DNA from 3 places in the Pantoea sp. KPR_PJ genome. Region 1 is predicted to be linked to each of the others. Evidence: predicted binding sites of a transcription regulator. Region 1 holds the regulator's gene; each other region holds the start of a gene.
What was found. Region 1 encodes LexA, which represses DNA repair genes until DNA is damaged. Its sites were predicted from a motif close to TNCTGTATGTACATACAGNA; they were not measured.

Region 1 (5,607 bases):
CTGTGCGGCAGTGACCGAAAAACAGGCGCAAGGTGTAGAAAAAATTATCGGCGATCTGGCAGGCGAAGCGCGCTTTGCGTTAAGGCATAGCGTGATTGAAGCGCATGGGCTCTGTGTAAGCTGTGCTGAAGTTGAGGCGTGTGTTCATCCAGATAGCTGCAACCACGACCATGAAAAAGAGGGGAAAAAGCGCGGAAAGCGGGGATAAAGAGCACATCCCTGTGCTGCTCTTTCACTCATCCTGAGTGAAGGGGATTACCAGCGGTAATCTTTGTTCTGGGTTTCCCAGTCGGAGACTTCTTTCTCAGCCTCGTCCTTCGCGTAACCGTAGCGTTCCTGGATTTTGCCGACAAGCTGGTCGCGTTTACCTTCGATTACCTGCATATCATCGTCGGTCAGCTTGCCCCATTTTTCTTTAAATTTACCTTTGAACTGCTTCCAGTTACCGCTCGCTTCGTCTTTATTCATTTTCAGACCTCCACGTCATCCTTAGTTTTACATACCACCGCGTAACGGCGGTACGACAATACAAAGCGCTGCTCTGTTGCGCTGTTGTAAGGTAATTGTAGTAGACGAATCGGCAACTGCCGGACAATTACAGATCATTACAGAATAATCTGTTAAAAATCAGCACCTGCTGGCGCTGCCGTCTGGCTAATCAGCTGGAAAACCAGCGGCTTAAGCGCCACTCCCGCCGCCAGATAAACCACAGTGAGATGCCGCGTAGCGCAAGGAAAACGGTTATTGCCAGCCATAAGCCGTGATTACCCAGCCAGGGCAGCGTCAGCAGCGTCAGGAAGTAACCCAGCGCGGCAACAGCCATACTGTTGCGCATTTCGCGCCCGCGCGTAGCGCCAATAAAGAGACCATCCAGCAGATAGCACCAGACGCCCGCCAGCGGCAGAATGATTTGCCAGACAAGATAGCGATCGACCTGCTGCCGTAGTGGCTCCAGCGAGGTAAGCAGCGCCACAACGGATTCACCACTCACCGCATAAATTAGCGCAAACGCCAGCGCCACACATCCCGCCTGACGACACGCCGCGTGCCACACCGCCAGCAGCTTTTCGCCATCACGCGCACCGTAGGCTTCGCCTGACACGGCTTCGACCGCATAGGCAAAGCCGTCAAGCGCATAGGCGGTAAACGTAATAAACATCAGCAATACGGCGTTAGTCGCGACGATCTCCGGCCCCAGACGCGCTCCCACCAGCGTTAGCGAGGCGAAGCAGAGCTGTAACAGCAGCGACCGCAGCATGATGTCGCGATTCAGGCGCAGCAGGCGGCTGATGTCGCCACGCCAGCTCTTCTGCAACATCGCCGGGGTGATACCGCGTATTTTCAGCACTCGCCATACCATCGCCAGTCCAACGGCCAGCGTGACATATTCTGCCACCGCCGTGGCGGTTGCTGCACCTGCCACGCCCCACTTCAGACCAGGCACCAGCCAGAGGTCGAGCAGAATGTTCACGCTGTTGCCCACCACCAGCAGAACAACCGGCGCACGCACATACTGCACGCCCAGCAGCCAGCCGAGAATAACCATGTTTGCCAGAGTTGCAGGCGCGCTGAGCCAGCGGATATGGATAAAGCGTGCGGCCTGCTCCAGCACCTGCGGATCGCCGCCCGCCAGCCGTCCTGCCAGGATACTGAGCGGATCGCGCAGCAGGATAAACAGCACACCAGCCAGCAGTGCCATTATCAGCGGCTGCGTCAGAGCGCGAGCGAGCGCCAGCGGATCGCGTGCGCCAAAGGCCTGAGCGGTAAGCCCTGTCGTGCTCATGCGCAGAAAAAGCAGCAGCATAAAGACGAAACTGGTTATTGTGGTGCCAATCGCCACGCCGCCGAGATAAATCGGACTATCGAGATGACCGATAACGGCGGTGTCTACCAGACCGAGCAGCGGCACGGTGATATTAGAAAGGATCATCGGCAGCGCCAGCCGCCAGAGGTGTCGATCGTGTGCAGTAAAGAGACGCATCAGCCGGTCCATGCCTGAAAACGCAGGAAAGATGAATGGGCTACCGGGGTGTTAGTAGCCCAGACCGCATACGCAGGGATTCGCGTTCAGACGCCCGACAGAGATCGGCCGGCATCTGAAACGCGCTGGTCAGAGCCACTCGCCGTTGCGTACCACGCCTACCGCCAGACCTTCAACGGTCAGCGACTGCGTGCGGGTGTCGACCACGATAGGTTCGAAGTCATTATTTTCTGGCAGCAGATGAACCACCGTGCCCTGCTTTTTCCAGCGTTTTACCGTGACTTCATCGTCGATGCGCGCCACCACGACCTGGCCATTGCGGACATCCTGAGTTTTGTGCACCGCCAGCAGGTCACCATCCATAATGCCAATATCTTTCATCGACATACCAGCAACGCGCAGCAGAAAATCAGCAGAAGGTTTGAACAGGTCAGGGTCAACTTTATAGTGCGTTTCGATATGTTCCTGCGCCAGCAATGGCTCACCGGCTGCGACGCGGCCAATCAACGGCAGGCCATTCGACTCTTCTTCTTCCATCAGCAGACGAATGCCGCGCGATGCGCCAGAGACAATCTCAATCACGCCTTTGCGCGCCAGCGCTTTCAGATGCTCTTCAGCGGCGTTCGGGGAACGGAACCCCAGCTGCGAGGCAATTTCCGCACGCGTTGGCGGCATGCCCGTCTGGTTAATATGGTCGCGAATCAGGTCATAAACCTGTTGCTGCCTGGTGGTTAATGCTTTCATCCCGCCCCCTGGTTGTTTATACAGTCGCTGTGAGTATATACAGGTATTGGCGAAATGAAAACCGAAACCCAGGGAAATAACAGGCATTTGGGCAATTATGGAAAGCCTACCGCAAATGCGACCAGAGCAGCGCGATCCAGACAAACATCGCCAGTATAATCGCCAGCAAAACGGCCGCGGAGCCCATGTCCTTCGCCCGTCCCGCCAGGGGATGGCGCTCCTGACCGATACGGTCAACCACGGCCTCAATGGCACTGTTAAGGATCTCAACAATGATGACCAGCACTACCGATCCAATCATCAGGATACGTGCAACGGTATCGACATCCAGCCAGCAGGCTACCAGAATAGCGACAATAGCAGCGGTCGCCTCCTGACGAAATGCGGCCTCATGCTGCCAGGCGGCGCGTAATCCTTGCCACGAGTAGCCAGCCGCTTTCACAATCCTGAGTAAGCCGGTGGTATTACTTGCCATTGCGAGGGAACCCTTTTAGTTGTTTAACGTCAATGTGTGGGCCGGGTGCGTTTGGCACCGCCACAGATCTTCGCAGCACTTTCTGTTATGCTTGCGGCGCTTTGCTAACAAGAGGCTTCATGTTGTCTATGTCAGGTTGGCGTAAACTTTATTATAAATTGTTGAATTTACCACTCTCTGTTCTGGTAAAAAGTAAGGCCATTCCGGCCGATCCCGTTTCCGAACATGGACTTGATCCCACGCGGCCGATTATGTACGTGCTGCCATACGATTCCAAGGCGGATTTAATGACGCTGCGCCAGCAGTGTCTCAAACATAATTTGCCCGATCCGCTTGTTCCGCTGGAAATTGACGGCGCGCTGCTGCCACGCCATGTGTTTATTCACGATGGGCCACGCGTGTTTCCCTATTTCGTGCCAAACACGGAATCGGTAAAAATTTTCCATGAGTATCTGGATCTGCATCGCAACAATCCAAATCTGGATATCCAGATGCTGCCGGTATCGGTGATGTTTGGGCGTGCTCCGGGCCGTGAGGTTCAGGGCAACGATGCCCCGCACCTGCGCGAACTGAACGGCGTAGAGAAGTTTTTCGCCACGCTCTGGAACGGTCGCGACAGCTTTGTACGTTTTTCCCCCACGGTCTCACTGCGCTGGATGGCCACGCAGCACGGCACCGATAAATCTATTGCGCAGAAGCTGGCACGTGTGGCACGCATACACTTTGCTCGCCAGCGTCTGGCCGCCATCGGCCCGCGTCTGCCGGCGCGGCAGGATCTTTTCAACAAGCTGTTGCAGTCCAAAGCGATTGAGAAGGCCGTAGAAGAGGAAGCGCGCAGCAAGAAGGTTTCTCACGAGAAAGCGCAGCAGAACGCCGTCGAGATGATGGAAGAGATTGCGGCTGACTTCTCCTATGAGGCGATCCGCATTACTGACCGCGTCATGGGCTGGCTGTGGAGCCGCCTCTATCAGGGCATCAACGTCAACGGCGGCGAACGCGTGCGCCAGCTGGCGGAAGATGGCCATGAAATTGTTTATGTGCCCTGCCATCGCAGCCACATGGACTACCTGCTGCTCTCCTATGTGCTTTATCACCAGGGGCTGGTGCCGCCGCATATCGCTGCGGGCATCAACCTGAACTTCTGGCCAGCCGGCCCGATTTTCCGTCGCCTGGGCGCATTCTTTATCCGACGCACCTTTAAGGGCAATAAGCTCTACGCGACTGTTTTCCGCGAATACCTTGGCGAGCTGTTCAGCCGGGGCTACTCCGTTGAATATTTCGTAGAGGGTGGGCGCTCACGTACTGGTCGCCTGCTTGACCCCAAAACCGGCACGCTGGCAATGACGCTTCAGGCGATGCTGCGCGGCGGTAACCGCCCCATTACGCTGGTGCCGATTTACATCGGCTATGAGCATGTGATGGAAGTGGGTACTTACGCCAAAGAGCTGCGCGGCGCAGCAAAAGAGAAAGAAGGCTTTATGCAGATGGTGCGCGGCCTGCGCAAGCTGCGTAACCTTGGTCAGGGCTACGTAAACTTCGGTGAACCGCTGCCGCTGGTGAACTACCTGAATAAGCAGGTACCCGAATGGCGTGATGCCATCGATCCCATTGAGCCGCAGCGCCCCAGCTGGCTAACGCCCACGGTCAACGATATTGCGGCGCGTGTGATGGTGCGCATCAACGAAGCGGGCGCGGCTAACGCGATGAACCTGTGCGTAACGGCACTGCTCGCCTCCCGTCAGCGCTCACTAACCCGCGAACAGCTGATTGAGCAGCTGGAGTGCTATACCGAGCTGCTGCGTAACGTGCCCTACTCGCCCGAATCGACGGTTCCGCCGCTTTCAGCGGAAGAGCTGCTGAATCATGCGATGAGCATGAACAAGTTCGAGACCGAGCAGGACAATATTGGCGACATCATCATTCTGCCGCGCGAGCAGGCGGTGCTGATGACCTATTATCGCAACAACATTCACCACATGCTGGTGATGCCGTCGCTGATTGCCGCCATTATTCAGCAGCATCCGAACCTGAGTGAAGCCGAACTGCTGCGTCAGGTCCGGCTGATCTACCCCATGCTGAAAAGCGAGCTCTTCCTGCGCTGGGAGAGCGACGCGCTGCCGGCCTTGCTGAATGCGCTGTGTCAGGAGCTGGCGCGCCAGGGCCTGATCACTCTTCAGGATGGACAGCTGCGTCATACTGCCGCCCGCTACCGTACCTTACAGCTGCTGGCTGCGGGCATTCGCGAGACGCTGCAACGCTTCGCCATTACCTTCTCTATTCTAAGCGCCAGGCCGACCATCAACCGCGGCACGCTGGAGAAAGAGAGTCGGATGCTGGCTCAGCGTCTGTCGGTGCTGCACGGCATTAACGCGCCGGAGTTCTTTGATAAGGCGGTGTTTACGACGCT
Region 2 (5,607 bases), on a different contig from region 1:
GACGCCGAGGAACCCTGCATAGAGCAGGTTTTCAACCTCCTCTTTTTTCCAGCCGCTGCCAGGTTTGTTGGCGCGGCGAACCGCCAGCCACATGGCAAAAACAAAGCCTACAAGGTACATCAGTCCGTACCAGTGCAGCGAAACCGGTCCGATGGAGAAGATCACCGGATCGAACTGCGGAAATGCGATATAGCCGTTATTCATCATTCACCATTCAATTTTCAGCCCTGAAAAAAGCGGGCGCCAGGCGGATATGTCAAAGGCTGCGCATCATAGCACAGCCTGGTTTTTTACTGAGAAGCGTAAATGTAAACGAGGATAACGCTCAACGCCCGCCGCGGATCAGACCGCCTAGTCCGCGCCGCTCCATAAAAGCGGCCACCAGATGGCGAACTTCGGACGCAGTATGGGCATTTAGCCCCTGCTCGCTGAGTTTCTGCGTTTCCTCTTTATCCAGATGGCGCAGCAGATATTTCACGCGCGGCACGTTCTTGCCGTTCATGCTGAGATGGTGATAGCCAAGCCCAACCAGCAGCGCGACGCACATCGGATCGCCAGCCATTTCACCACAAAGACAGAGTTCCAGATTCGCCAGACGGGCTTCGGTAGCGATAGTGTGCAGCGCGCGCAGCATGGCGGGATGCAAGGCGTCGTAGAGATTCGCCACGCGCGTATTGTTGCGATCTACCGCCATCAAATATTGCGTCAGGTCGTTAGTGCCGACCGAGACAAAATCGACGCGCGACTGTAGCTGCGGGATCATAAACAGCATCGACGGCACTTCGATCATGACGCCGACGCGCGGTTTAGGGATCGCGTAGCCCAGCATCTCCTCGACTTCACGCCCGGCGCGCTGGATCAGCCGCACCGCATCGTCGATCTCATCAATGTGGCTGATCATCGGCAACAGAATGCTCAGATTACCGGAGGCAGCATTGGCACGCAGCATCGCGCGCACCTGCACAAGGAAAATTTCCGGCTGATCCAGCGTCAGGCGAATACCGCGCCAGCCCAGACAGGGGTTCTCTTCGCTGATCGGCATGTAAGGCAGCTGCTTGTCAGCTCCCACATCCAGGGTGCGTAGCGTAACCGGCTTGTTGTGAAACAGCTGTAGCATCCCCTGATACTGCGCAACCTGCTCTTCCTCTGAGGGGAAGCCATTTTGCAGCATAAAGGGGATTTCTGTGCGGTAGAGGCCGATGCCATCGACCCAGCTGTCGAGCGTCTGCTCATGCTCCGGGCTCAGACCGGCATTGAGCATCACCTGAATGCGTTCACCGCTTTGTAGCTCGCCCGGCTGATCGACCACCCCCTCCGCCATCTTGCTCAGCGCATTCTCTTCGCTGATTAAGCGCTGATACTCCTGCACCAGCACCGGCTCAGGATCGATCAGCAACTCGCCGCGATAGCCGTCAACAATCAGCAGGCGCTTATTTAGCTGCGCAGGCAGGATATCCGCGCCCATAACCGTGGGAATGCCCATGGCGCGCGTCAGAATGGCGGCGTGCGAGTTGGCCGCACCGTCACGCACCACGATGCCCGCCAGCCGCTCATGCGGCAGTTCAGCCAGCGTGGTAGCGGTAAGCTCATCAGCCACCAGCACAAAGCGCTCCGGCCAGGCGTTAGTCCCCACCAGCGAATCGTCGAGATGGAACAGCAGGCGCTGCCCCAGCACGCGCAGATCGCCCGCCCGCTCGCGCAGATAGCTGTCGCTGAGGCTGGCGAACTGAGCGGCAAATTTCTCTATAACCTTTTTGACCGCCCATTCAGCGACCGATCCGCGTTCGATCTCTTCGAAAAGATCTTTTTTCAGCCGCGCATCCGTTAACAGGTGGGAGTAGAGGTCGAAGATGGCCGCACTCTCTTTCTGCACGCCAGCGGCAAAGCGCTTACTGAAGCGGCGAAATTCGCTGGCGGCTTCGCTCATCGCCAGCACCAGACGCTCACGTTCACGCTGAACGTCCAGCGTAGAGGCGGCTGACACCTGATCCAGCAGCGGCTGGGTTTCATCCACCCAGCCCGGCGCGACGGCCACGCCTGGCGCGGCCGCAATGGCGCGCACCCGCGTCTGGCGGAACTGACCAAACAGCTGACCGAGCTGCGACTGCGACAGCAGAGCAGCCATCTGCGTCGCCAGAGTCACCAGGAAAGATTCTTCGCTTTCGTCAAACTGACGGTGTTCGCGCTGCTGGACCACCAGCACGCCCAGCAGCTGTCGTCGGCTAATGATCGGCACGCCGAGGAAAGAGCGATAGCGCTCCTCTTTAACGGCAGGAATATATTTGAAGCTGGGATGGCTTTGCGCGTCAGCCAGGTTGATAGGTTCAGCGAGCCGCCCCACCAGGCCGACGATCCCTTCGTCGAACGCCAGCGTAACGGTGCGGCCACGCGGTTTTTTCAGACCCCGCGTAGCCATCAGGTAGTAGCAATGGTGTTCATGATCCGCCAGGTAAACGGAGCACACTTCGGTGTCCATCGCCAGGCAGATCTCATTGACCAGAATGTCGAGCGCGTCAGTCAGACGCGGCGCGCTCGCCACCTTTTCTACTATTTCGCGCAACTGAGTGAGCATAAGAGCGTGGCCTATCCTCTTTTCCGTCGATGGGCTGGCGCACTGCGCGGCTGCCCTGCACTCTCCTGCATCGACATCACCACGCCAGCGAATTCCTTCATGACGCGGCGATACACATCGCGTTTAAAGGAGACAACCTGACGCACCGGATACCAGAAGCTCACCCAACGCCAGCCATCAAACTCCGGCGTGCTGCTGTGTTGCACATTGATATCCGCGTCATTGCACATCAACTGCAGAAGAAACCACTTTTGTTTCTGGCCGATACACACCGGCTTTGTATCCCAACGCACCAAACGTTTTGGCAATTTGTAGCGCAACCAGTTACGGGTAGATGCAAGTATTCGAACATCTTTACGGTGTAAACCCACTTCTTCGAACAGTTCGCGATACATCGCCTGTTCAGCGGTTTCACCGGGATTGATGCCTCCCTGAGGAAACTGCCAGGAGTGCTGTCCAAAGCGCCTGGCCCACAACACTTGTCCTTGCCTGTTACAGATTACGATACCAACATTCGGGCGGTAGCCATCATCATCGATCACTGGACTACCTCAAAGCTAAATTTGAATAGCCTGATTGTTTCACACTCCTCACAGGCGGTAAACCACTGGATTGACGGGGAGAACACCAGAGAAAACCTGGATAACTCACAGGATCGCCTAAAGTTATAAACAATAATGCACGCAAAGGGGCGATCTTATTCACGTTTTCTGTGGATAGCTTTGTGCAGAACACGGGAATTAGCTGAATAAACTTTTATGCCCCCGGCGCCCTCACCGCACAAAAAATTAAATTTTATTGCGATAAAACAGCGTATTAAACCACTCTTATTCAGAACATCTGCGCCTGATTTTTTTGGAATTATCCCATGCACCGCGCAACTGGTTAAATATCAATCGACGTCGTTTTTATCCACAGACAACGCAGTAAACTTAGTCACGAGTGGCCAAAAAAGCCGCTTTTGCCCTGATGTCAAGGCTGTAAATGAAACCAGTAGCGCGTCTGACCCCGGGTTATCCCACTCTTCTGTGGATAACTCAGGTTCACATCCTGTTCATTGTTACCGTTAATCCGGGATAACCCTGACTTTGACGCTGTCGTCTGTCTGACCTGCCATTAAAAAAGCATGATCAATCATGCTATTATCTGTTTTCTCTCTCCAGACCCCGCTGTGGAAAAGAGGTCGGGAGAAAAAATCGCACAAAATTTAACCACTGGGTTACTGAGATGAATTTCCTCCCTGCTCCGCCCGAAAATGAAGCGATACTCCTGTCGCGCGCCCATGCGCTGGCGGGTCAGACGCTGGAAGAGCTTGCCAGCCAGGCCGGATTACCGATGCCAGCCGATCTCCGGCGCGATAAGGGCTGGGTAGGAATGCTGCTGGAACGCTATCTGGGTGCCAGTGCAGGCAGTAAAGCAGAGCAGGATTTCGCTCATCTTGGCATTGAGCTAAAGACCATTCCTGTTGATGCCCAGGGTAAGCCGCTGGAAACCACCTTTGTTTGCGTGGCACCGCTGACGGGCAATAGCGGCGTCACCTGGGAAACCAGCCATGTGCGTCATAAGCTGGCACGCGTGCTGTGGATACCGGTAGAGGGCGATCGCGCTATTCCTCTGGCACAGCGTCGCGTCGGCGCGCCGCTGCTCTGGCGTCCGAACGAAGAGGAAGAGCGCAGGCTGCGTCAGGACTGGGAAGAGCTAATGGATATGATTGTACTGGGCCAGGTGGAGCGCATTACCGCTCGTCACGGCGCCTGGCTACAAATCCGGCCAAAAGCCGCCAACAGTCGGGCACTGACGGAAGGTATCGGTGAGCATGGCGAGCCGATTATGACGCTGCCGCGCGGCTTTTATTTAAAGAAAAGCTTTACTGCCCCTCTGCTGGCGCGTCACTTTTTACTTTAAGTGCGTATAATCGCCGTTTACTTTTCGTTTAAGATTGAGAGTGAGCATGTTTGAGTGGATAACCGATCCCAATGCCTGGCTGGCACTGGGTACGCTGACCATCCTTGAAGTGGTTCTGGGCATTGATAACATCATTTTTCTGTCGCTGGTTGTCGCAAAACTGCCGAAACATCAACAGGCCAGCGCTCGCCGCCTCGGCCTGATGGGCGCCATGCTGATGCGTCTTGGCCTGCTGGCCTCGATTGCCTGGGTCGCACGCCTGACTAACCCGCTGTTTACGTTGTTTGACCACGCCTTTTCATGGCGCGATCTCATCCTGCTGGGCGGTGGCCTGTTCCTGCTGTGGAAGTCGAGCATGGAGATCCACGAAACCATCGAAGGCGGCGAAGAGGAGCATAAATCTAACGTTCACTCTTTCTTCGGTGCAATTGTGCAGATCATGCTGCTGGATATTATTTTTAGCCTGGATTCGGTGATCACCGCCGTGGGCCTCTCCGATCATCTGTTTATTATGATGGCCGCAGTGGTGATTGCGGTACTGATGATGATGTTCGCCGCACGCGCCATTGGCGAGTTCGTCGATCGCCATCCGTCGATTAAAATGCTGGCGCTCTCTTTCCTGATTCTGGTCGGCTTTACCCTTATTCTGGAAAGCTTTGCGGTGCATGTACCAAAAGGTTACATCTATTTTGCCATGTTCTTCTCCATGGCCGTTGAGTGTTTAAACCTGATGCGCAGCAAGAAAAACGCGGCGTAAAAAGTCAAGGGCGGCCAGGGGCCGCCCTTTTATTTTCGGAATCATGCGATAACGCAAAGCGCTAAAAGGATTTATTACTACACTTTTTGCAGTTGATGCTGTGCCTGAGCGCAAAATGCACAGTTTTACCGGCTGACAGGAGTGAGAGGAACAGGCGTGATGAGAGAGTTGGCAAGCGTGGTAGCATTGATGTTAGCCGCCGTAACCCTGAGCGGATGCAGTTCAGATTACGTTATGGCGACCAAAGATGGACAGATGATCATGACGGAAGGCAAGCCGACCATAGACAAGGAAACAGGCCTGGTGAAGTATACTGACCAGTCAGGCCATGAAGTACAGATCAATGGCGACGAGGTGTCGACCATTATTGAGC
Region 3 (5,607 bases), on a different contig from region 1:
CCGCGTTGCTGCCGACGTAGCCAACATGGCTGAACAGGGCGCGGTCAAATGCATTAAGATCGTGGCTGGCTGCGGCCGCCATCTCTTTCAGCACGAACGGATGACAGCGAATGGCACCCTGACCAAAGATAATCATGCTGCGCGTGAGGATATTGGCTCCCTCTACAGTGATAGCGATAGGCGCGCCCTGATAGGCTCGGGCAAGGAAGTTGCTGCTGCCAAGCATAATGCCTTTGCCGCCTGCGATATCCATTGCATCCACAATGGCACGCTGGCCGCGATGGGTGCAGTGATACTTCACAATGGCTGACAGCACCGCTGGTTTTTCACCCTGCATAATGCCGGTGGTGATCAGGGTAGCGGCGGCATCCATCACATAGGCGTTACCGGCGATGCGCGCCAGCGGCTCTTCGATCCCTTCCATCTTGCCAATAGAGACTTTGAACTGGCGACGGATATGCGCATACGCGCCAGTCGCCAGCGCCAGGCTCTTCAGACTACCAGTGGAGTTAGAGGGCAGGGTAATGCCGCGTCCAACCGAGAGACACTCGACCAGCATGCGCCAGCCCTGACCTGCCATCTGTGGTCCACCAATAATAAAATCGATGGGCACAAAGATATCGTTGCCGCGCGTCGGGCCGTTCTGGAACGGCACATTAAGCGGAAAATGACGTTTGCCAATTTCAACGCCGGGCGTGCTGGTTGGGATGAGCGCGCAGGTAATGCCCAGCGACTCGGTGTCACCCAGCAGATGGTCAGGATCGGAGAGCTTGAAAGCCAGGCCCAGCACGGTGGCCACCGGCGCCAGCGTAATGTAGCGTTTGTTCCAGGTCAGGCGCATACCCAGCACCTGTTCACCCTGCCACTCGCCCATACAGACTACGCCCGTGTCTGGAATCGATCCGGCGTCGGAGCCTGCTTCCGGGCTGGTCAGGGCAAAGCAGGGGATATCGTCACCGCGTGCCAGACGCGGCAGGTAGTGATCTTTCTGTTCGTCGGTGCCGTAATGTTGCAGCAGTTCACCCGGGCCGAGCGAGTTAGGCACGCCCACGGTAATCGCCAGAATGCCTGACACGCCCGCCAGCTTTTGCAGGACGCGAGCCTGCGCGTAGGCAGAAAACTCCAGCCCGCCATACTCCTTCTTGATGATCATGGCGAAGAAGCGCTGCTCTTTCAGATAGGCCCAGAGCGCCGGCGGCAGATCGGCCATCTCATGGGTAATTTCAAAGTCGTTAGCCATGCGGCAGGCTTCTTCAACCGGGCCATCGAGAAAGGCCTGCTCTTCCGGCGTCAGTCGCGGCTGCGGATAGTTGTGCAGTTTCTGCCAGTCGGGTTTACCCTGAAACAGATCGCCCTCCCACCAGGTGGTCCCGGCATCAATCGCTTCTTTTTCTGTACGCGACATTGGCGGCATCACCTGCTGAAAGCGTTGCAGCATCGGCTGCGAAAACAGGGCACGGCGCAGGGCAGGCAGATTGAAAGGCAGCAGGATAATGGCCAGCGGCAGCAGCAGCCAGGGCGTCCAGACGTTCGCTACTGACCAGGCAAGCGTCCACAGCAGCAGAATGGCGCTGCTCATCGCCAGCGAGATGCGGTGATAAAACAGGGCGCTGATCAATACCAGCGTCGCGAGGATCGACACAACCATCATAATCACAGCTCCGTAGTAGTAAGAGGTCTGACCTGTTATAGGTAGAGATGTATGCCACTGGCTGATAATTAGCAATTCGTTTACATCACAATTACAACCTTACTCACAAAAACGGGGCTTTCCGCGCGGCGCACGGGCTGGCTTTCGCGCGGCCTGTGCTTTGCGGCAACTCGCCATTCCGTTAAACTTGCAGGGTCACTCTTTTACTAACAAGGACATCCCTATGTACCAGGACATCATTCGCTCTGAGCTGAATGAAGCAGCGGATACGCTGAATAAATTCCTTAGCGACGAGGCGAACATTCATGCTATTCAGCGCGCGGCTGTGCTGCTGGCCGACAGCTTCAAGGCAGGAGGCAAAGTGCTCTCCTGCGGCAACGGCGGTTCCCACTGCGACGCGATGCATTTTGCGGAAGAGCTGACCGGACGCTATCGCGAAAACCGTCCAGGTTACCCGGCCATTGCCATCTCGGATGTCAGCCATCTCTCCTGCGTCAGCAACGATTTCGGCTATGACTACGTTTTCTCGCGCTATATCGAAGCGGTGGGCCGCCCGGGCGACGTGCTGCTGGGGCTGTCGACCTCTGGTAACTCAGCCAATATCATTAAGGCCATTGAGGCGGCGCGCGCGCAGGGGATGAAAGTCATTACCCTGACCGGCAAAGACGGCGGCAAAATGGCTGGCTCTGCGGATATCGAGATTCGCGTTCCGCACTTTGGCTATGCTGACCGCATTCAGGAGATCCACATCAAGGTGATCCATATCCTGATGCTCTTGATTGAAAAAGAGATGGTGAAGTAATAAGGCTGGCCGCCGGCGAGAACCCAGGCGGCATTTCTGACTAAGGCGGTAGCTATGTGCGAATTGCTCGGGATGAGCGCTAACGTTCCAACCGATATCTGTTTCAGTTTTACCGGCCTGGTGCAGCGCGGCGGTGGAACCGGGCCGCATAAAGATGGCTGGGGCATCACCTTTTATGAGGACAGAGGATGCCGCACCTTTAAAGATCCGCTACCGAGCTACAACTCGCCGATTGCGCGTCTGGTGCAGGAGTACCCCATCAAGTCCCAGTCGGTGGTGGCGCATATCCGCCAGGCAAATCGCGGGCCGGTGTCACTGGAAAATACCCACCCGTTTACCCGCGAACTCTGGGGACGCAACTGGACCTATGCACATAATGGCCAGCTGAAGGGCTATCGCCAGCTGGAAACTGGCCATTTTCGCCCGGTGGGAGAAACCGACAGCGAGAAGGCGTTTTGCTGGATCCTGCACAAGCTCGCCATGCGCTATCCGCGCACGCCCGCTAACTGGCCTGCGGTGTTTCGCTACGTGGCCGAACTGGCGTCTGAACTGCGGCAGAAGGGCGTATTTAATATGCTGCTGTCCGATGGCCGCTACCTGATGGCGTTCTGCTCGACCAATCTTTACTGGATCACGCGCCGCGCACCGTTCGGCAAAGCGCAGCTGCTGGATCAGGACGTGGAGATTGATTTCCAGCAGCACACCAGCGCCAATGATGTGGTGACGGTGATTGCGACGCAGCCGCTGACGGGAAATGAAACCTGGCACCGCATCGTGCCAGGCGAGTGGGCGTTATTCTGCCTTGGAGAGCGCCAGGAATGATTTAGACGCCGCCTCGGGATTGACCATGACCGGGCTGCTGCTGTTCATCACATAGCTGCCGCTGGTCACGTTAATCGTTGGCGGCTGACGATATTTGGCAAAGTAGGCATAGCCAGGCTGCAGCTCGCGCCAGAAGCTGGCATAGGTCGAGTAGCGATGGCGCTGCATATTACTGTCGGTCATGCGGAACGGGAAGATGCTGATGTTCACCTCTGACTGGCCGTTGCGCAGCGCCGCGTTCACATAGGTAAAGATCTCGTCCATATAGGCGTCGGTCATGGCATAGCAGCCAATCGATTTGCAGTCGCCGTGGATCATCAGATAGGCACCGGTATAGGCGTGTTCGCGGTCATACTGGTTCGGGAAACCCACATTGATTGCGCGATAAAAGCGGCTGTCCGGCTTAAGCTGATTTAGCCTGACGCTGTAAAATCCTTCCGGGCTTTTGAAGTCACCTTCCCGACGTTTCGGACCAAGACCGCCGGAAAAGTTACAGATGCGATAGGCATCCAGCAGGCGGAATTCGTTGCCGATTTTGCCATACAGCTCAAGCGTGCGTTCTTCCTTGAAGATCTGAATATAAACCGGCGTACCCAGTAACTGTTTCTTTAATTCTTTACTCACCGGCGTCGACGACTGCGTCGGTTCGGGAGTCATTGCCATGCTGAGGGCTGGCATCAAAATCATCGCAAACAGAAGTGCGATTTTGCCCATGCTGTGTGTACCTTGAGTGAGGAAGAACGGTGACGCGAAACGCGTCTCAGACTTGCATTATCGGAAAATTCCGCTACAGCAGCGCAACATTAGCATTGTCTGTTTTTTTATCAAGACGCCACCTGCTAAATTCGCGCTTTACTGAATCATTAACGACCAAAAATTTGTAAACTTTGGTCATGCTGTGCCATACCGTTTTACCTTGTTGCCACTGGACGCTTTGGCATCTGTACATCTATACAGTATCATCAGGCGTGGCGAAAACGGATGGTGAGCGAGCGTGAAAATCATACATGTCGATATGGACTGCTTCTATGCAGCGGTAGAGATGCGCGACAACCCGGCGTTGCGTGATATCCCCATTGCTATTGGCGGTAGCCGTGAGCGGCGCGGCGTGATCAGCACGGCGAACTATCCGGCACGCAAATATGGCGTACGCAGTGCCATGCCGACCGCCACGGCGCTCAAGCTCTGCCCGCACCTTAAGCTGCTGCCGGGGCGTTTTGACGCCTACAAAGAAGCGTCACAGCAGATCCGCGATGTTTTTCTGCGCTATACCCCGCTTATTGAACCGCTGTCGCTGGATGAAGCCTATCTGGATGTTACTGACAGCAAGCACTGTCATGGCTCGGCCACGCTGATCGCCCGCGATATTCGGGAGGCGATTTTTCAGGAGACCGGGCTGACCGCCTCCGCAGGCGTCGCCCCCATTAAGTTTCTCGCCAAAATCGCCTCCGATCTCAACAAGCCGAACGGGCAGTACGTGATTACGCCGCAGGAGATGCCCGGCTTTCTGCTGTCGCTGCCGCTGGCGAAAATTCCGGGCGTGGGCAAGGTGGCAACGAAAAAGCTGGAGGAGATGGGACTCTATACCTGTGCTGACGTGCAGAAAACGGATGTGGCGCAGTTGCTCAAGCGCTTTGGCAAGTTTGGTCGAGTGCTGTGGGAGCGCAGCCACGGTATTGATGAGCGTGGCGTGGTGGTTGAGCGCGAACGTAAATCCGTCGGCGTCGAACGCACGCTGGCGGAGGATATTCACAGCTGGGAAGCCTGCCTGGAGATTATCGATTTTCTCTATGCAGAACTGGAGCGCCGTTTGACGCAGGTGCGGCCTGACAGGCAGATTGCGCGGCAGGGGGTCAAACTCAAGTTCAACGATTTTCAGCTTACCACCCAGGAACATATCTGGCCGGAGCTGAACAAAGAGGATCTGATTGCGGTGGCGCGCAAGACGTGGGATGAGCGGCGCGCCGGGCGCGGCGTTCGGCTGGTGGGACTTCACGTGACCCTGATCGACCCCCAGCTTGAACGGCAACTGCTGCTGGGGCTGTAGCCAGAGGAGCAACCGAATTGCCGTTTTGCCGATCGGCAGCAGCGCCTGAAGGCAGGCCGCCGGGGTTGAACGGCAACGCGTTCCGCACAGAGGGGGCAGAACGCGCGCGCATCAAGGCCGTGTGCCAGGCGCCTGCTCAGGTGCCTGGCTAAAGGATGGCTTAAGGGGCTGGATAGGTGTAGCGGCGGTGAATCGTTTCCAGCGCTTCCAGCACTTCAGCATCCAGCGTCAGATTGAAGCTGTCGATATTGATCTTCAGCTGCTCAATGGTCGTGGCGCCCAGCA

Region 2: mutH (DNA mismatch repair endonuclease MutH) is a predicted target of LexA. The motif match lies at 3,549-3,568, and genes of this name have one in related genera.
Region 3: dinB (DNA polymerase IV) is a predicted target of LexA. The motif match lies at 4,215-4,234, and genes of this name have one in related genera.

What each region holds. Positions count from the first base shown of each region.
Region 1 is NZ_JABMIK010000004.1:24,131-29,737, reverse strand. It holds gene zur (zinc uptake transcriptional repressor Zur) at 1-208, shown strand, start outside; gene HP564_RS10655 (CsbD family protein) at 256-468, opposite strand; gene dinF (MATE family efflux transporter DinF) at 659-1,981, opposite strand; gene lexA (transcriptional repressor LexA) at 2,111-2,725, opposite strand; gene HP564_RS10640 (diacylglycerol kinase) at 2,832-3,200, opposite strand; gene plsB (glycerol-3-phosphate 1-O-acyltransferase PlsB) at 3,329-5,607, shown strand, end outside.
Region 2 is NZ_JABMIK010000003.1:38,230-43,836, reverse strand. It holds gene lgt (prolipoprotein diacylglyceryl transferase) at 1-204, opposite strand, end outside; gene ptsP (phosphoenolpyruvate--protein phosphotransferase) at 326-2,572, opposite strand; gene rppH (RNA pyrophosphohydrolase) at 2,584-3,114, opposite strand; gene mutH (DNA mismatch repair endonuclease MutH) at 3,800-4,477, shown strand; gene HP564_RS08635 (TerC family protein) at 4,524-5,234, shown strand; gene HP564_RS08630 (YgdI/YgdR family lipoprotein) at 5,394-5,607, shown strand, end outside.
Region 3 is NZ_JABMIK010000003.1:31,564-37,170, forward strand. It holds gene fadE (acyl-CoA dehydrogenase FadE) at 1-1,651, opposite strand, end outside; gene lpcA (D-sedoheptulose 7-phosphate isomerase) at 1,875-2,453, shown strand; gene HP564_RS08610 (class II glutamine amidotransferase) at 2,508-3,275, shown strand; gene dpaA (peptidoglycan meso-diaminopimelic acid protein amidase) at 3,246-3,989, opposite strand; gene dinB (DNA polymerase IV) at 4,270-5,322, shown strand; gene HP564_RS08625 (NADP(H)-dependent aldo-keto reductase) at 5,483-5,607, opposite strand, start outside.